One region of the Thiosocius teredinicola genome, then DNA from elsewhere that is predicted to be linked to it. Evidence: predicted binding sites of a transcription regulator. Region 1 holds the regulator's gene; each other region holds the start of a gene.
What was found. The regulator FNR, encoded in region 1, switches genes on or off when oxygen is low (the NO sensors DNR and NnrR bind a similar motif). The targets are predictions, from matches to a motif close to TTGATNTANATCAA.
Positions count from the first base shown of each region.

Region 2: B1781_RS14715 (hydrogenase expression/formation C-terminal domain-containing protein) is a predicted target of FNR. The motif match lies at 3,545-3,558, and genes of this name have one in related genera.
Region 3: B1781_RS16175 (multiheme c-type cytochrome) is a predicted target of FNR. The motif match lies at 1,615-1,628, and genes of this name have one in related genera.
Region 4: B1781_RS19795 (multiheme c-type cytochrome) is a predicted target of FNR. The motif match lies at 3,220-3,233, and genes of this name have one in related genera.

Region 1 covers NZ_CP019936.1:2,918,655-2,923,433, reverse strand. The annotation lists gene ccoO (cytochrome-c oxidase, cbb3-type subunit II) at 1-19, opposite strand, end outside; gene ccoN (cytochrome-c oxidase, cbb3-type subunit I) at 39-1,466, opposite strand; gene fnr (fumarate/nitrate reduction transcriptional regulator Fnr) at 1,631-2,395, opposite strand; gene B1781_RS13930 (sulfur globule protein CV1) at 2,554-2,949, opposite strand; gene B1781_RS13925 (CTP synthase) at 3,349-4,779, shown strand, end outside.
Region 2 covers NZ_CP019936.1:3,092,156-3,096,934, reverse strand. The annotation lists gene moaB (molybdenum cofactor biosynthesis protein B) at 1-440, opposite strand, end outside; gene hypD (hydrogenase formation protein HypD) at 470-1,561, opposite strand; gene hypB (hydrogenase nickel incorporation protein HypB) at 1,554-2,396, opposite strand; gene B1781_RS14730 (hydrogenase maturation nickel metallochaperone HypA/HybF) at 2,407-2,763, opposite strand; gene B1781_RS14725 (HypC/HybG/HupF family hydrogenase formation chaperone) at 2,756-2,995, opposite strand; gene B1781_RS14720 (HyaD/HybD family hydrogenase maturation endopeptidase) at 3,050-3,517, shown strand; gene B1781_RS14715 (hydrogenase expression/formation C-terminal domain-containing protein) at 3,620-4,060, shown strand; gene B1781_RS14710 (hydrogenase small subunit) at 4,057-4,779, shown strand, end outside.
Region 3 covers NZ_CP019936.1:3,419,060-3,423,838, forward strand. The annotation lists gene queG (tRNA epoxyqueuosine(34) reductase QueG) at 1-735, shown strand, start outside; gene B1781_RS16170 (Crp/Fnr family transcriptional regulator) at 776-1,489, opposite strand; gene B1781_RS16175 (multiheme c-type cytochrome) at 1,827-3,329, shown strand; gene B1781_RS16180 (tetratricopeptide repeat protein) at 3,396-3,860, shown strand; gene B1781_RS16185 (DMT family transporter) at 3,854-4,765, opposite strand.
Region 4 covers NZ_CP019936.1:4,187,942-4,192,720, reverse strand. The annotation lists gene B1781_RS19815 (efflux RND transporter permease subunit) at 1-506, opposite strand, end outside; gene B1781_RS19810 (efflux RND transporter periplasmic adaptor subunit) at 503-1,591, opposite strand; gene B1781_RS19805 (hypothetical protein) at 1,934-2,299, shown strand; gene B1781_RS19800 (acyloxyacyl hydrolase) at 2,540-3,007, shown strand; gene B1781_RS19795 (multiheme c-type cytochrome) at 3,368-4,612, shown strand; gene B1781_RS19790 (Mut7-C RNAse domain-containing protein) at 4,730-4,779, shown strand, end outside.

The DNA.
Region 1 (4,779 bases):
CAACGACTTCATGTGACATTTTCGGTACTCCTTTCTTATCAGTGGGCTGCCGGTGCCGGAATGGCATCGTCAGCGTCGGCTACACGGCCCTGCGAGGCCGTTTTCCAGACGTTGTAGGCCATCAACAGCATGCCGCCGAGGAACATGGCCCCGCCGAGCAGACGGACGTAGTAGAACGGATAGGTACGTTCCACCGATTCGATGAAGGAGTAGGTCAGGGTGCCGTCGGCGTTAACTGCACGCCACATCAGGCCTTGCATGACACCGGCGATCCACATGGCAGCGATGTACAGCACAACGCCGATGGTGGCCGTCCAGAAGTGCAACTCGACCAGCTTCATGCTCGCCATCTCAACCCGACCGAACATACGTGGGATCAGGTAGTACAGCGAACCGATCGATACCATCGCAACCCAACCCAACGCACCCGAGTGCACGTGGCCCACGGTCCAGTCGGTGTAGTGCGACAGCGCGTTGACGGTCTTGATCGACATCATCGGACCTTCGAAGGTCGACATGCCGTAGAACGACAGCGAAACGATCAGGAATTTCAGGATCGGGTCGGTGCGCAGCTTATGCCAGGCGCCCGACAGGGTCATGATGCCGTTGATCATGCCGCCCCAGGACGGTGCCAGCAGGATCAGCGAGAAGATCATACCGACCGACTGTGCCCAGTCGGGCAGTGCGGTGTAGTGCAGGTGGTGCGGACCGGCCCACATGTAGGTCGAGATCAGTGCCCAGAAGTGGACGACTGACAGACGGTACGAGTAGACGGGGCGACCGGCCTGCTTCGGTACGAAGTAGTACATCATGCCGAGGAACGCAGTGGTCAGGAAGAAGCCCACGGCGTTGTGGCCGTACCACCACTGGACCATCGCATCGATGGCACCGGGGTAGAAGCTGTAGCCCTTGGTCAGGGTGGCCGGGATGAACGCGCTGTTGACGATGTGCAGTACCGCAATCGTCAGGATGAAAGCACCGTAGAACCAGTTGGCTACGTAGATGTGCTTGACCTTACGTGTGGCGACCGTGCCGAAGAATACGATCGCGTAGATCACCCAGATGACGGCGATCAGCAGGTCGATCGGCCATTCGAGTTCGGCGTATTCCTTACCGCTGGTGATACCCAGGGGCAGCGTAATGGCAGCCAGTACGATGATCAGGTTCCAACCCCAGAAGGTGATGGAGGCCAGCGGACCACCGAACAGCCGGGTCTGACAGGTGCGTTGCACCACGTAGTACGACGTGGCGAACAAGGCCGAACCGCCGAAGGCAAATATGACAGCGTTCGTATGCAACGGACGCAGGCGGCCGTAGCTGAGGAACGAAATACCATCGGTGAGTGTCGGAAAGGCCAGCTGAGCCGCGACGATAACGCCGACGAGCATCCCGACGATGCCCCAGATAACCGTCATCACCGCAAACTGGCGCACGACCTTGTAGTTGTAGGTGGTCTGTGACTCCATTACGCGTCTCCCAAGTGAAAAAACCATCGGTTGGTTTCAACACGGAACCAACCGATCTGGGGCGCACACTAATTGTTAATAAGGAGTCGCTACTTTGATGTGGGTCAACTGGGTGTCGCAGACCCACATCGCAATGATTTTTGTCGCTTTCAAATTGAGCTAGATCAATTTGATGGTCTTGCGCGATGACGCTCGCAATGGGTTTGATGCGTAACCATGGAACGCAGTCGTTCCAGATCGAGGATCTGCACGTGTTTGCGCTCGACCTTGAGGATCTTCTCCTCCTGGAAGCGGGTAAACAGCCGGCTCACCGTTTCCAGCGCCAGGCCGAGATAACTGCCGATCTCCTGGCGTGACATGCTGAGGAAGAAATCCGACGCCGAGAAACCACGTCGATGAAAGCGGTCGGACAGGCTCAGCAGGAACGAGGCAACCCGCTCTTCAGCCGTGCTGCGTCCGAGCAGCGTCATCATCTCTGCGTCCTGGCTGATCTCTTTGCTCAGCAGACGGAACATCTGGTGCTGCAGGCTGGGGATGTTGGAGGCCAGGTCTTCAAGCCGCTCGAAGGGCAGCTCGCAGATTGCGGTGGTTTCGAGTGCACGCGCGCTACAGCCGTGCAGATTTTCCTGGATCGCATCCATGCCCAGCACCTCGCCGGGCAGATGGAAGCCGACGACCTGTTCATCGCCGTCATTGGTCTGCGTATAGGTTTTGACCGCCCCCGTCTTGACAACGTACAGATTGCGGAACGGTTCGCCCGAGCGGAAGAGGTGATCGCCGCGTTGCAGCGGTCGATTACGTTTGACGATCGCATCCAGACGATCGACATCCTCCGGTCTCAGGCCCATGGGGAGGCACAGCATGGAGAGGCTGCAATCACGACAAGCAACCTTGATTTTATCGAGTGAAATGACGTTCTTCTCAGCCAAGGTGAATGCCTTTGTTGGTTCCCTGAGGGTTGATCGGAAACTGCACTGTGATTGTGCGAATTTTTTTGACCTTGATCAATAACCTTAGTTAGGTAGAAAGAGACGCGCAAAAAAAACCCGTCCACGACGGGACGGGCTTTGGTGCTCGAGCGAGAAGCTTATTCGCTCGCGGCCGGTGCTGCGGGGGCCGCAGGCGGTGCTACCGGAGCACCCCAGCCGGGGCCGTAACCGCCGCCCCATGGGCCGTAACCGCCGTAACCGGGGCCGTAACCGTAGCCGCCCCAGCCGGGGGCGCTGTAGTTGTAACCGCGGCCATAGCCGTCACCGTAGCCGTAGCCACTGCCGTAGCCACGCATATTGGTGTTGCCGCGGCCGCTCATATTCATGCTGAAATCACCGGCGCCGGCGGCATCGCCCGAGCCCCAGCCGTCGCCCCAGCCCGAGGTGTTGCCGTAGCCGTAACCGCGGTTGTAGTTGTTGTCCCAGTTGTTGCCGCCCCACGGGCCACCGCCGCCCCAGGGGCCGCCACCCCACCAGGCGCTAGCCGATGACATGGTTAATGCAGCTGCGCCGGCGACGAGCGCAGCGCTAAGTGCTTTTGCGAACTTCCGCATTTCGTTAACTCCTTGAGTGAGCTTTTGTGTGAGTGAGGTGAGCCTCCCTGCGTCGACGGGACTCATGGCACTGCCGGGGAGATGAGTCGTCGGCACGGAGTCGGGATCGTTCCTTCCCGAGCAAGACTGAATATAGACCAATGCATTGGCTGCCACTAGCGCCAAAACCGGCGAATTGCCGCTAAAACGTTGGAATATAAGGGCAAATTGACACTGCCTCTGATCCTGATCAAGTTCCCAGAAGTTAAACCCGGTCGCGATTTGTGATTGAGTGCAGAGGGGCTCTCTGGTACCGTTTAAGCCCGTCCGTTGCAACCTCCTTTTTGAGCCCTCCGGCCCATGGCTAAATGCATTTTTATTACGGGCGGCGTTGTGTCGTCCCTAGGCAAAGGTATTGCCTCTGCTTCGCTTGGCGCTTTGCTCGAAGCGCGTGGCCTCAAGGTCACGATGATCAAGCTGGATCCCTATATCAACGTCGACCCGGGCACGATGAGCCCGTTTCAACACGGTGAGGTATTCGTCACTGACGACGGTGCCGAAACCGACCTCGATCTGGGGCACTACGAGCGTTACATCCGTACCACGATGGGACGCAACAACAACTTCACGACCGGCCAGATCTACGAGAACGTGATCCGCAAGGAGCGCCGTGGCGATTACCTCGGCGGTACCGTGCAGGTCATTCCGCACATCACCAACGAGATCAAGGAAAGCGTGCGCCGCGGTTCGGCCGATGCCGACGTTGCGCTGGTCGAGATCGGCGGTACCGTGGGTGACATCGAATCGCTGCCGTTTCTCGAGGCCATCCGTCAGATGGGCGTCGAGATGGGGCGCGAGAACGCCTTGTTCATGCACCTCACGCTGGTGCCGTACATCGCGGCCTCGGGTGAGATCAAGACCAAGCCGACGCAGCACTCGGTCAAGGAACTGCGTTCGATCGGTATCCAGCCGGATGTGCTGGTGTGCCGCGGCGACCGTCCCGTGCCCGACGGTGAGCGCCGCAAGATCGCGCTGTTCACCAACGTGCCTGAGCGCGCCGTCATCTCGGCAGTCGACGCCGACAGCATCTACCGCATCCCGTTGCTGTTGCATGCGCAAGGCCTGGACGAGATCGTCGTCGATCAACTGCGCCTCGATGTGCCGCCGGCCGATCTGAGCGAATGGCAGGCGGTCGTCGATGGCCTGGATCATTCGAAAGGCGAAGTCGATATCGCGATGGTCGGCAAGTACGTCGATCTGACCGAATCGTACAAGTCGCTCAACGAAGCGCTGATCCATGCCGGCATCAAGACCGGCCACAAGGTCAATATCCACTATATCGATTCCGAGGCCCTGCAAAGCGACGGCATCGGTACGCTGAAGGATATGGACGCGATCCTGGTGCCGGGCGGCTTTGGCGAGCGAGGCGTGGAAGGCAAGATCGCCGCGGCGCAGTATGCGCGTGAAAACCGCATCCCTTATCTGGGCATCTGCCTGGGGATGCAGGTCGCTGTCATCGAATTTGCACGTCATGTTGCCAAACTCGAAGGTGCGCACAGCACCGAGTTCGATCCGGCGTCGCCTTATCCGGTGATCGCGCTGATCACTGAATGGCTGAACGCCGACGGCTCGATTGAGCAACGCGCGGCGGATGCCGATCTCGGCGGCACGATGCGACTGGGTGCGCAGCAGTGCAAACTGGCCAAAGGCACTATTACGCGCAAGCTGTACGGCAAAGACATCATCAGCGAGCGTCATCGGCATCGTTACGAGTTCAACAACGGCTACCGT
Region 2 (4,779 bases), 170 kb from region 1:
CTCCAGCCGTCTTTGCAGGCGCCCGACGAACCGGGCAGGCAGAACACGAAGGTTGCGTTGGCTACGCCGGCAATCGCGCGCGACTGCATGGTCGAGGTGCCGATCAGCTCGTATGACAACACGCGGAACATCTCGCCGAAGCCATCGATGATCTTGTCCAAAAGGGGCGTCACCGCTTCGGGTGTGCCGTCGCGACCGGTAAGACCCGTACCGCCGGTCGTGATCACCGCGTTCACGTCATGGTCTGCAACCCAGCGTGAGACGACCGCGCGAATCGCGTACTTGTCGTCGGGCACGATGGTCTGCTCATAGACCGTGTGGCCGCCTTCGGTGACCATTTTTTTCAGTACGGCGCCGGACTTGTCGTCGGCCTCGGTACGCGTATCGGAGATGGTCAGCAGACACAGGTTCAGTGGGATGAAGTTGCGCTCTTCGCTCATTGGGATGTCGCCACGATCAGGTTTCGAAGTCAGGCCGCATATTCAACACCACTCGACAGCCAGATGCGACAGGCACCTTCATCCGACACCATGCAGGGGCCGATCGGGTGGCGCGGTGTGCAGGCCGAGCCGTACAGGCGGCATTGGTTGGGGTAGAGCTTGCCGAGCACCACGCGTGCGCAGTCGCAGCCCGGTGGCATCTCGCCGATTCTGCGGCGTTCGCTATCGGCGTGGTCGGCAAAGCGCCGGCGAGCGTCGTGTTGCGCATAGTCCGGCCGCAATGCATAGCCCGAGTCAGCAATCTCGCCGATACCGCGCCAGTTGGCCGCGACGATATCGAATGCCTGCGCCATCTGCTCGCGTGCGACGGGGTTGCCGCCCGGCCGCACGACGCCGGCATAGCAGTTGTCGAGAAACGGTCGGTGTTCGAGGTGCTGGCGCAGCACCGAATAGGTCGCCGTGACCAGGCTGTCGGTCGAGAAACCGGCGACGGCCACCGGTATGCCGTGTTGTTCATGGACGAAGGCCCATTCCTCCGGGCCCATCACGGTCGCTACGTGACCGGGCGCGATCAGGCCGTCGAAACCGGCCTGCTCGGTATCCAGCAACATTGCCACCGCCGGCCAGGTCAGCCGACCGGAGAGCAGTAATGTCAGGTTGTTTGGGATGCCTTCGAGCAGCATCGCCGCGACCGGCGCCATCGTGGTTTCGAAACCGGCGGCGAAGAACACGACCTCGCGCGTCGGATTGTCGTTGGCGATCCGCCGGGCTTCGAGCGGCGAGGCGATCGGCCGCACATCGGCGCCGGCCGCGCGCGCCTCGGTGAGTGATCGGATCTCGCCTTTTGCGACATTGACCGGCACGCGCAGCATGTCGCCGAACGCCACCAGGATCACGCCATCGTGCACTGCGAGTTGGATCGCCTGGTAGATGTCCTCTTCGGGACACACGCAGACCGGGCAGCCCGGTCCGGGAATGATCTCGATGTGATCGGGCAGGGCGCTGCGCAGGCCGGACTGGCTCACGGTGCGTTCATGGCCGCCGCACACGTTCATGATGCGCACCTTGTCGCTTGTCGGCAGCGCCGCTATGCGGCTCAGCCAGGTGCGGGCATCAGTCATGCGTATGCGCGTGGTGATGAGGGTGTGCGTGCAGCTGCTGGCCTTCCGGTTGGATCGCCGGGCGTACCGTTGCGCCGTCAGCGACTTTGGCCGCTACAGCTTCGCGCGCCTCGCGCAACCAGGCCAGCCAGTCGTCGAGGCCGACGCCGGATTTGGCGGACAGCGCGATCAGCGGCGCAGCGCTGGCCAGTTGACGCAAATGACCCTCGGCCTTGCTCGGCGAGAAATCATCGAGCACCGGCAGCAGGTCGGCCTTGCTGATCAACACCAGGTCGGCAGCACGGAAGATGACCGGGTACTTGGCCGGCTTGTCGTCACCTTCGGTGACCGACAACAGCGTGACATTGCGGTGCTGACCGAGGTCGAAGCTCGCCGGGCACACCAGGTTGCCGACGTTCTCGATGAACAGGATGTCGACGTCGTCGAGATCGACGGCATGTAGCGCGCCGTGCACCATGTGGGCATCGAGGTGGCAGGCGGTGCCGGTGGTGATCTGCACCGCGTTCACGCCCTTGTCGCGAATGCGCTGTGCATCGTTTTCGGTTTCCAGATCGCCTTCGACAACGGCGATACGCAATTCGTCGCCGAGCGCCGTGATGGTCTCTTCCAACAGACGCGTTTTGCCCGAACCGGGCGACGACATCAGGTTGATCGCCAGTACGCCGTGCCGGTCGAAGTGCTCACGGTTGTGTGCGGCGACGTGATCGTTTTCGCTGAGCAGGCCTTCGAGCACCTGCACCGCCTCGCGACCCGACTCGGTGCGCGCGAGCTTGCCATCGCCTTCGAGCAGGTATCGGTTGCCGTCGGTAATGTTGCATCCACAGGTATCGCACATAGCGTACTCCTCAGGCGTGTTGACGCCTCTCCAGTTCCACACTGGTGAGCAAGAGTTCATCGCCGCTGAGCAACTGCGTGCGAAAGTCGCCGCAACTGCCGCAGACCAGCTTGTTCATCGTTGCATCCGATTCGGCGCCGCAAGTCAGGCAGCGTACCCGGATGGGTTGGGATTCGACCTCGAGGGTGGCGCCTTCGGCGATGCTGCCGGCCGATGCAATGGGGAAGGCATCGGCGAGCAGTTGCGGTTCGACACCCGAGAGCGGGCCGATGCTCAGGCGGATCGCCGTAATGCACTCGGCCTGTTCACGTTGCGCCAGCAATTCGATCTGGCGCATCAGGCCCTGGCATACGGCGAGCTCATGCATGACCGCCGTTTTCCCTGGCGAGCATCTCGTCGTAGATCTCCCACGCGGTCGCGGCGTCTTCCGGCGTGACTTTCTGAATGGCGTAACCGACGTGCACGATCACGAAGTCGCCGGTATCGAGCGGCTCGTGCTGCAGCATGAACAGGCTGACGTCACGCTCGACGCCCTTGGCCTCGCAGCGTGCGGTGAAGCCGTCGATCTGTTTGATTTGCATCGGGATGCCCAGGCACATGTTCTGTTACGTTACCCTCACGCTTCAGTTACCTCTTATCGAACGAGCCTGCTCATGTGTCGCACCCTCATACTCGGCATCGGCAACAACCTGCTTTCGGACGAGGGCATCGGTATCCATGTCGTACGCTACCTCGAGCAACACCACGCGGATGCGCCCAATGTAACCTACCTCGACGGCGGAACACTGAGCTTCACGCTCGCGGAGCCGATCGCCGAGCATGACAACCTGATCGTTGTGGATGCGGCGCGCTTCGGCGAGCCGGCCGGCACCGTCAAGTGTCTCGAAGGCGAGGCCATGGACCGCTACCTGACCGGCAATCGTTCCAGCGTGCACGAGGTCGGCCTGATGGATCTGTTCGATATCTCGCGACTTTCCGGTACCTTTCCGCAGCATCGCGCCCTGATCGGCATAGAACCGGCGAAACTCGATTGGGGAGAGTCGCCGAGCGCAGCGCTTGCGCCCACCATTCAGCCGGTCGCCGCGGTGGCTTTAAACCTGGCCAATCGTTGGTGTCATTGATTATTACCGAGACTAACGACGTATCTGTTGACGCACGTCATACCGCCGAAATTCAAATGCTTTAGATTGGAAATCGTCCATATTAGCGGGCGTTAATAAAGCATGAGCGGTTTGGATTCGATTCCTGTACGGGTCGACGACGGTCTGCAAAAGGATTTCCGCACCGACAATCTCGCCCCGGTCCTGCGCCAGCTGGAACAGGCACTTGCCGATCTCGCTGAAACCGGTGCCGAGAGCACCATCGACCTGGCGGCGATGCCTTTCAGCGAGCGTGACGAACGCGAGCTGCGCGACCTTTTGGGGCGCGGCGAGGTCAGCGCCGACATGGATGCATTCGGCCCGACCGAGGTCTACGAGACGGCCTATTCTGGCGTCTGGTTCGTCGAACACCGCAACGCTGATCAGTGTCGACTGACGCTGCACATTGAAGTAACCCGCATGCCGAAGATTCTGATGACGCCGCAGGGTGACGTTGTCGACGCGTTGGCGCGTCTGCGCGCGGCGCTACAACAAGAAACCGACTCCCAAGAGGAAGTCCAATGAGCGATAAAGATACTTTGGCCGTACGCCTGCGCGAACATGGTATATCGCGTCGCGGTTTCATGAAGTTCTGTGCGGCGACGGCGTCGATGATGGCGCTGCCTGCAAGCATGATCCCGCGCATCGCTGCGGCGTTGGAATCGGCAAAACGGCCGTCGGTGATCTGGCTTTCGTTTCAGGAATGTACCGGTTGCACCGAGTCACTGACACGCAGCCACACGCCGACGATCGAAGGGCTGATCTTCGATCACATCTCACTCGACTACCATCACACCCTGCAGGCCGCTGCCGGCGATGCCGCCGAACAGGCGCGCGAAGCAGCGATGCATGAGAATCAGGGCAAGTACCTGCTGGTGGTCGATGGGTCGATACCGATCAGGGACAACGGCATCTATTCAACGATTGCCGGGATGACCAATCTCGACATGCTCAAAGAGGTTGCCAAGGGGGCAGCGGCGATTGTGTCGGTCGGCACCTGTGCGGCCTACGGCGGACTGCCGAAGGCCGACCCGAACCCGACCGGTGCGGTCGCCGTGTCCGAGATCATCACCGACAAGCCGATCGTCAACGTACCCGGATGTCCGCCGATCCCGACGGTGATCACGGGTGTACTCGCGCACTACCTGGCGTTCGGCCGTTTGCCCGAACTGGATGAACTGAATCGACCCAAAGTGTTCTTCGGGCAGACGATTCATGACCGTTGCTACCGCCGGCCGTTCTAC
Region 3 (4,779 bases), 500 kb from region 1:
GTGTTGCGCAATCGCCTGCAAAAGCTTGCGCACAAGATCGAAGCGCACGTCGGCCCCTTCGGTTATCGCGCATTCGTGGACTCCGCGCCGGTTATGGAAAAAGCGCTGGCGGAGAAAGCCGGACTCGGCTGGATCGGCAAACACAGCAACCTGATCAATCGCGATGCCGGCTCTTGGTTTTTTCTCGGCGAGTTGTATACCGACCTGCCGCTGCCGACAGATGCGGCAGGCGAAGCACACTGCGGCACCTGTCAGGCCTGTATCGACGTGTGTCCCACCCAGGCAATCGTGGCGCCGTACCAGGTCGATGCCCGCCGTTGTATTTCGTACCTGACGATCGAACTCGACGGCGCGATCCCCCTGGCGCTGCGCCGCGGCATCGGCAATCGAATCTATGGCTGTGACGACTGTCAGCAGGTCTGTCCATGGAATCGCTTCGCCTCACCTACCGACGAAGGCGATTTTCGCCCGCGCCACGGACTGGATCGTACCGACCTGCTGACATTGTTCGCGTGGGACGAAGCTGCGTTCATGCGCCATACGGAGGGCTCCGCCATCCGTCGCATCGGGTATCACCGCTGGTCACGCAATATCGCCGTCGCACTCGGCAACGCCGACTTCGACCCGGGAATCGTCAGCGCGCTCGAACGTCGGTTGGAATACGAAACGCAGCCGATGGTCTGCGAACACCTGCGCTGGGCGCTCGATCAACAGCGGGCAAAACGATCAGCGTGATTGCACCTTGTGCTTTCGATCGAACAACACTGCTCGTTGTTCAGTGCGAAGTTTCAGGCGACAAGCCGTCCACCATAGTCTGCAGCGCCTCTGGATCACGCAGATAGATGGTACGACGATTGATTTCGATAAAGCCTTCGCCCTGCAGGCGATGCAGCTCGCGCGAAAAAGTTTCCGCCGAGATGTTCAAGGTGCTGGCGACAACCGCCTTGGGGGCCGGCAGGTTCACTTCGAGGTTCGGCGAAGGCGCTGCCGAGGCCTCGCGCAGCAGGTAAGACACGGTGCGCTGCATCGCTGTCTGCATACAGCAGGTTTCAAGGTCCTGGATCAGTTCGCGCATCATCACGCTCATGCCGCGCAGCATGGAGTTGGTGAATTCCGGGTCGCTGGCCAACGCCTCGTTGATGAGTTCACGCGGAAAGTAGCCGAGACGCGCCGGTGACAGGGTTTCGACATACACCGGGCTCGGGATCGCGTTGAACATGATCGCCTCGCCAAAGGTGTCGCCCGGGCGCAGTACGCGCAGCACACGCTCGTCGCCGTTGCACGACAACATATAAAGCTTCAAGCGGCCGTCAAACACGCCGTACAGGCCATCGATATGATCGCCGCGACCGATCACGCGAACCGATCGGGCATGCTCGACGGTCCAACCACCATCGGCCAGCGCCTCGACACGCTCCCGCCCCAGACCGTTGAACAAGGTAAGGCCTTCCATCATGTCGACGTCGATGGGAACTCCGGTGGAATGCATTGATGCTCCTGAAGATTCGAAGCGACGGGCCTCCTGCTCCCCGCTCGCTACCTGCCTATTGAGAATTATCAATAACGCCAAAAAGCGGCACCTTGACTTAAATCCAGTGACACCGCCGACCGTTCTTGATGCAGATCAATGCTGTGCGAGATTGCCGGTAATCACCCGCTTCCGAATTCAATTCTTGAGGCGCCTCAAGGTTTACCCACAAGAGAAGTGGGTATTTTGTCGCCGTACAGCCGAAAGCCGCGCAGTGTTCGCCTGTAGAAACCAAGAATAAGCGTTCAGGGTAGTCCTACCTGACCCAACCCAGACCCGCATTTTGGAGGAGTCTACGATGAGCCAAGCGAAGAGCGCGGCTGGCTGCCGCGTCGTCCGTCGTCTGCTGACTTTCACCCTGCTTCTCGCTGCCGGCACCGTGTTTGCCGCGCGTCCGGCTGGTGAAATCGGCAAGGACTGGGGGGATCCTGCCGGCCAGGAATGTGTCGAATGTCACTGGACCGAGAACCCTGGTCTGACCCAGGAATGGAACAACAGCCAACACGGCCAATCAGGCGTCAACTGTCTGGATTGCCACAAGGCCGAGAAAGGCGACAAAGACGCCTTCATGCACAAAAAGCAGCTGATCTCGATCATCGTCAGTCCGAAAGACTGCTCGCGCTGCCACACCACCGAATTCGAGGAAATGGACGGCTCGCACCACTCGCACGCCGGCCGCATCCTCGCATCGCTCGACAACCTGCTGGGTGAAGTGGTCGGCGGGCCGGCCGCGGTCAACGCCGGCTGTCGGCAATGTCACGGCGCCAAGATCGAGGTCGGTAAAGACGGCAAGCCGATCCCGACGACCTGGCCGAACACCGGCATCGGTCGTTTGAACCCGGATGGTTCGGAAGGCTCGTGCACCGCCTGTCACGGTCGCCACCGCTTCTCCAAGGCCCAGGCCCGTACGCCGGATACCTGCGGTAAGTGCCATGTCGGCCCCGACCATCCGCAGATCGAGGTCTACAACGAGTCGAAGCACGGCATCATCTACCGCGCCAAGGTCGACGAGATGAATCTCGAATCCGACAAGTGGGTTGCCGGTGTCGACTATTCGGCCGCACCGACCTGCGCGACCTGCCACATGAGCCGCGCCGGTGACCAACCGAAAACCCACAACGTCGGTGACCGCATCTCGTGGACGTTGCGTCCACCGATCTCACAGAAGATCAACTTGGTGCGCCTCGACAACGGCCAGGAAAAAGACATTCCGGGCGACAATCCGGAACTGCCGAAGGTCGGTTCTTCGCCGGACTGGGCCGAGGGTGCCAAGGTGGTCGAGGTGCTGACCTGGAAAGACCGTCGCGAAAAGATGGCCGAGGTCTGTGCCGCGTGCCACAGCGAAGGCGTGATCGAAGGTCACTACAAGCAGTTCGATGATGTGGTCGACCTGTACAACGACAAGTTCGCCAAGCCGATCGCGGCCGTCATGACCGAGTTGAAAGAGAACGGCTATATCTCGAAGAGCCCATTCGACGAGCAGATCGAATGGACCTGGTGGGAGATCTGGCACCACGAAGGTCGGCGGGCACGTCACGGCGCCTCGATGAACGGCCCGGACTACACCTGGTGGCACGGCCTGTACGAAGTGGCCAAGCACACCTACTTCAAGTGGATTCCGGAACTCAAAGAGGTCGTGCACAAGAAAGACGGCAACGAGAAGTTTGCCGACGAGATGCTCGCCAAGTACTTCAAGCCGATCGATGGTCACTCATGGTACTTCGACGGTATGAGCAAGGATCAGATCGACAAAGTTCGTAAGGGATTCGAAGAGCGCTACGGCAAGGGCAGCCTGAAGTAGCCGGGATGGGTAGCGGCGTATCCGGGGAACCGGGTACGCCGTTTTTTTATCTGAGACCGAACAACGATGCGTCACTTTATTGTTTTACTGATCGCCATCCTCACCCTGACGTTGAGCTGGGCCAACCTGACGTTCGCAGCCAGTCTGACCGATGGCGAGAATCTCGCGGCACAGGGCGATATCCAGGGTGCACTGACTATCTACCAGGATCTGGCGAAACAGCATCCTGACTCGGCGGAAACCTTCTCTCACCTCGGGGGCATGCAGCTGATCAGCCAGCAATACCCGGCCGCCATCAAGAGTTTTCAACGCGCCATAACCCTGGGCGACGAAGGCACCGGCACGTTCGTGGGTATGGGCATGGCCTACCTGCATATGGGGCAACACGGACCGGCACGCGCCGCGTTCGTCGAAGCCAAACAGCGTGGTGTCAGCAACCCGGAAGACATCGATCGCGTGATTGAATGGATCGACAAGCGAGACGGCGGCATGGCCGCTAACCACCCGCCGATAGGTTCAACTACTCACTGAGCGCCGCCGGGCGGCGCTTTTTCTCTGCGCCAGGTCAGCGCAATTCCTGCGGCCACCAGCGCCGCACCCAGGGCGTGGTGACTGGTGAAGCGCTCACCGAGGAACATTACCGCCATCAAGGTGCCGAACACCGGCATCAGGTGGATGATGTGCCCGGCCGCATTCGCACCGATGGCCGCAACGCCCCGGTTCCAGAAGATATAGGCCAGCGCAGACGGAAATGCAGCGACGTAGAGCACCGTCGCGGCGACCGGCAGGTTCCATTGCATCGGCCCGAGCAGATGGCGCTCGGCAAGATAAAACGGCACCAGCACCAGCCAACCCGCGATCAAGATGAAGCCGAGGAAGGCCATGGGATCGAGTCCCGCCGGCCGCCAGCGCAGCAGCACGGTGTATGCAGCCCACACCAGCACCGCAGTCAGTATCCACAGGTCGCCGCTGCCCCATTCGCCGCGCAGCCAATCGGTGATATCGCCGCCAGTGATGATCACGACGACGCCGGACAGCGACAACAGCACCGAGAACAGCTCGAGTGCATGAAACGGCGCGCGAAAGATCAACCAGTTGAGAAACAGTATCTGCACCGGCAGGGTCGATTGGATCAGCACGCTGCTGGTGGCGGTCGTCGTCTGCAGCCCCCAATAGACCAGCGTGTTGTAGCCCGACACGCCGAGTACGGCGAGTATCAGCATGTGCCAAAAATGCGCCCTGATCAGCGGCCATTGCGCACGCAGCGGACGCCATGCAAAGGGCAATATCAACGCGCAGGCCCCCGCCCAACGCCAGAACGCCAAGGCGATCGGCGGAATCGATTCGTGCATTGCCCGCGCAAGGACGAAGTTGCCGGCCCAGAACAAGGCACAGCAAGCCAACAACACACGGGGATGATCAAAGAGTCGACGCACGAGGTCTGTCAGCG
Region 4 (4,779 bases), 1.3 Mb from region 1:
TCCGGCAGGCGTTGCAGATCGTCGCGAACCGTCTCGGCGATGTCGTTCAGCTCGGCATCGGAGTATCCCTCGCCGGTGATCGTCAGCACGATGCCGAAGACATCACCAAATTCATCGTTCACATACGGGCCGTTCACCCCCTGTGGCAGGTCGCCGGTGGCGCTCTCCATCTTGCGTCGCAGGTTGTCCCAGATCGGGCGCATCTTGTCGAAACTGTCTTTGACGTTGACTGTTACGATCGATACGCCGGTGCGCGATTCGGAGTTGATGAAGTCGACCTCGGGAATCTGCTTGATCGATTCTTCGAGCTTTGACGACACGAGCTGTTCGACACGCTCCGGGCTCGCGCCGGGGAAGTAGGTGATGACCTGCGCTGCACGCACGATATAGCCCGGATCGTAGGCACGCGGCATATTCAGGAACGTGACGATGCCAGTGGCGACGATGGTCAGAACGATCACCAGGGTCAGGCGATCGTTATCGAGGGCCAGACGGGTGATATTCACCGGCCCGCTGCATCCGTGGAGAGCCGGACTTCGAGCCCCGGTCGCATTTTGCTCATCCCCGCGGTCACGATGCGATCGCCTTCGGAGAGCCCGGATGTGATCTCGAGGCCCAGCTGAGAAAGTCGGCCGGTCTCGACTGCGCGGCGCTGTACGACGCTGTGTCCATCCGCAGCGGATTCGACCGTGAACAGATAGCGGCCGTCGTTGTCTTCGAGTACGGCATGTGCCGGCACCTGGAACACACCATCGCTAGCGGCCCTATCCGACGGCGGTTTGCCGCGCACCGTCGCCGACATGCCCGGTAGGATGTTGTACGCGCCATCGTTCTCCATTGAGAAGGTGACTGCGAAGGTGTTGGTATCCTTGTCTGCGCGGGTCGAGACCTCTTTGAGCGTCAGCGGAAAACTCTTGTCCGGTAGCTGGCTGAACTGGGCCCACACGTCGGGGCGGGCACCTTCGCGCACGCGGATCATCAGGCTCTCGGGCACGTTGATTTTGATCAGCAGGTTCGAGGTGTCCTGCAGTGTGTAAACCGGCTGTTTCGCGTTGACCTCTTCGAAATTGTCCACGTGCCGGATCGCGATGCGTCCGTCGAACGGTGCCTCCAGCTGCGTGTATTCGAGGCTTTTGCGGGCAGCGTCGAGGTTCGCCTTGGCGGTGGCGTCCTGCGCCTGGAGTTTGTTGAAATCCGATTTGGAGATGACACCGGTCTTGATCAGCTCGCTGCCACGCCGATAGTCCGCATGCGCCGACGCATATTCGGCCTCCCGGCTTTTGAGTTGAATGCGTACTTCGGCGTCGTCGATTTTGGCGAGCACGTCGTCACGCGACACATCGTCGCCTTCTTTCGCTGACAGGCTTACAAGTTTGCCTGGAATGCGAAAGCTCAAGTCCGCTTTCTTGGCGGCATCGACCACGCCGGGTAGTTCGCGCCAGCTACCCTCGATATCGCTGGAAACGACCATGGTCCGAACGAGCCGGGGCTTTGATTCTGTGGCTGCGGTTTCGTCGACCTGCTGGCAAGCAGTGAGGCTGGCCGACGTCAGGATGCCAAACAGCAGGCGAGCGATCGAATTCGGGGGCATCTGGATTCTCTGCAGCTGGCTTTGATTGTTATTTCATCTTAGCGTGTTACCTATGCAAGTACATGACGAGTCGCGCGCGATCCCCGCTGCTGCACAGCGCGGACTGTTGCCTGACAGGCCTGTGAAAAGCGTTGAATCCGGTCAGGATTGGTGCGCAGCCGCTGCGCAAGGTGGCGAGCTATTGCCGGCGTGCCTGTCATCGCCTTCGGATCCGGCGAACCGTTATACTCAGGCGCTTCGAGTCCAGTTTCGACACTGCCGAGTACGCCAGCGGCCAATTGGTGGGCAACCCGTGCCGCTTGTCGACGCCTTCTTGGACTGGTTCTATTTGGAGGAATGTCCTTGGATGATTTGAATCGATGGCTGGCGCGTGGCATGGCAGCGCTATTGGTCAGCATGTTCGTCGTGTCCGATGCCCTTGCGGATGCGTGGATCTGCACCCAGGGCGAGTTGATACGCGAGGTCACGATCGATTACCGGGCCGCACCTGCACGGTTGCCATGCAGCGTGTATTACACCAAGCGCACCGAGCGTGCCATGCCCCGAGCGGTCTGGAAGGCGAACAGCGAAGAAGGCTTTTGTGAGCGGAAGGCCGAAGAGCTTGTGGCCAAGCTCGAATCCTGGGGCTGGCAGTGCACGACCGACCCGGAAACGGATCGCGCCGAACAGAACAACGAAGCAGCTGACCTTAGGTCGCCGAGCCAGTGACGCGCTGGCCGCATGCCTTGCACGAATGGCGCGCTGTTCGGCCCGTAGGCGACGCTCCGGCACAACAGTGATTTGTTGCCTTTTGCATATTTCAGTATGTTTATTGCCGGCCTGCGAAATCCAGGGGTAGTGCGAGTCTGCTATCGATCAGCGCGACGGTCTGCGATAGGCAACCGATGTGATACGAATCCACGCTGGCCATTGGCGAATAAAACTTGACTGAATAGCAAAGGAGCCTCGATGAGACTGTCCGTATTGTGTTTGGCGTATTGTCTTTTCAGTGCTGTTGCGCATGCGCAAGACGGTGACATCACGTTGGCGGCAGGTGCCTTCGATTATCGGCATACGGGTAGCGCCATGCTCCAGGTCGAGTATCGCCCAGGCATGGATTGGTCCGGGTTCAGGCCGCAGCTGGGCGCCTTTGCAACCAGTGACAGCGCAGCCTATCTCTATGCAGGCATCGGCTACCCGCTGTCGATTACCGACCGCTGGACGTTGCAGCCGAGCATCTCGGCGGGGTTCTATCACGACGGCGCCGATATTGATCTTGGCTACGACCTTGAGTTCTATTCGCAGCTACGCCTGGCCTATCGACTCTCAGACACGACGCAATTGGGCTTGGGTATCGCGCACATATCCAATGCAAGCCTTGGCGATCACAATCCGGGCGCGCAGCTCGCCTACTTCAGCTTCAGTTTCGCTTACTGAGCGCATTCGGCGTGGTACGCCTCGCGATGCTCCACTATCGACGCCGATGGTTGGCTGGGTACATACCCTGACCGGCCGCTACGGCGAGGGCGGTTTCAATCGCTCGCGGTAGGTTGCAGTCCGTTGTGCGCAGCCGAGGCGAAGATTGCGCAGTCCACCCAATTCCTTGATTTGCATTAAGTTTATCCCTCCTATTTGTCGCACACGGTCACATGACCTGCGTCAACAGCCCGGGCAAATCGCCTATCTACACTGATTGTTCAATGCCGTGCAGATCGCAGTGGGATTCGCGCTGCCGGGTGAGCGACAGCTTAGCGCCAGGGATGGAATCACCCTGGACAACGAGGGAGCGTGAGTGCGATGCGATCGATGACCGTGGTCTGGGTGTTGTTCGGTTTTTTTGTCTTGTCACATTCGGCTGCGGCGGCCGAGGGCTGCGTAAGTTGCCACAAAGAGGCGACGCCCGGGGTGGTCGCCGATTGGCAGGCCAGCGAACACAGCAAAGAAGATGTCGGCTGTGCCGATTGCCACGGTAGCGAACATACGACCAAGCACGACATCGACCGGGCCAAGCTACCGATCGTCGAAACCTGTGCCAAATGCCATGAAGACCAGGTGAAGCAATACCGTAGCGGTAAGCACTCGATTGCCTGGGCGGCTTACAAGGCGATGCCGACAACCCATCAGCTCCCCTCTGCATTGACCGATGGTCACAAGGGCTGCGGAGGCTGTCATAAGATCGGTGAGAAGTCTGAAGAAGAGGTGTTGAAGCTCAAGCAGAGCGGCTCGCACTTCGGTCATGCCGCCTGCGATTCGTGCCACACGCGCCACCTGTTCTCGAAAGAAGAGGCTCGCCAGCCGCAGGCATGCCAGACCTGTCATATGGGATTCGATCATCCGCAGTGGGAGATGTACGAAAGCTCGAAACACGGCGTCCGCCACAAACTGAAACAGCTCAGGATCATCCCGGAACATGCGTCGGCGCCGACTTGCCAGACCTGCCATATGCAGGATGGCAATCACGAAGTGCGCACGGCGTGGGGTTTTCTTGCCGTCCGCTTGCCGTTGCCTGAAGACGAACAATGGCAGAAAGACCAGGTGACCATCTTGCAGGCACTCGGTGTGTTGGACCCGGATGGTCAGCCGACCGATCGGCTGGAAGTGGTCAAGGCCGCCGACGTGGCGCGCCTCGATCAGGAGGCGTTCAACAAGGAACGCAACAAGATGATCGGTGCCTGCAGCCAGTGTCACGCCAAGGACTTCGCCGAGGCGGAACTCGCCAAGGGCGACGACATGATTCGTCGCGCCGATCACCTGTTGGCCGAAGCGATCCGCGTGATTGCTGGACTGTATCGCGATGGCGTGCTCAGCAAGCCCGAGGGCTATGCCTATCCGTTCCCCGACCTGTTGACCTTTCACGATGCACCGCGACCGATAGAACAGAAGTTGTTCGTTATGCATCTGAGTCATCGCATGCGGGCATTTCAAGGCGCCTTCCACGGCAACCCCGATTATTCGCTGTGGTACGGCTGGAGCGCTATGGTGCGCGATCTCACGGAGATCAAGGACATGGCAGAGGAGTTGAGGCGCAGACACTCGGGCTGACGGCCGTCTTTGGCCATTGTGCCGGGGCGACTGCGAGCTTGCGTACAAACATGGCTTGAAGCAGTCGACTGCCGAAAGGTAGGGTAACGCCAAGTCGCTTTCGATCCGGGTCAATGCATGCCGCATTGCGTGTTGCGTTTCTATGCAGAACTGAACGTGTTTGTGCC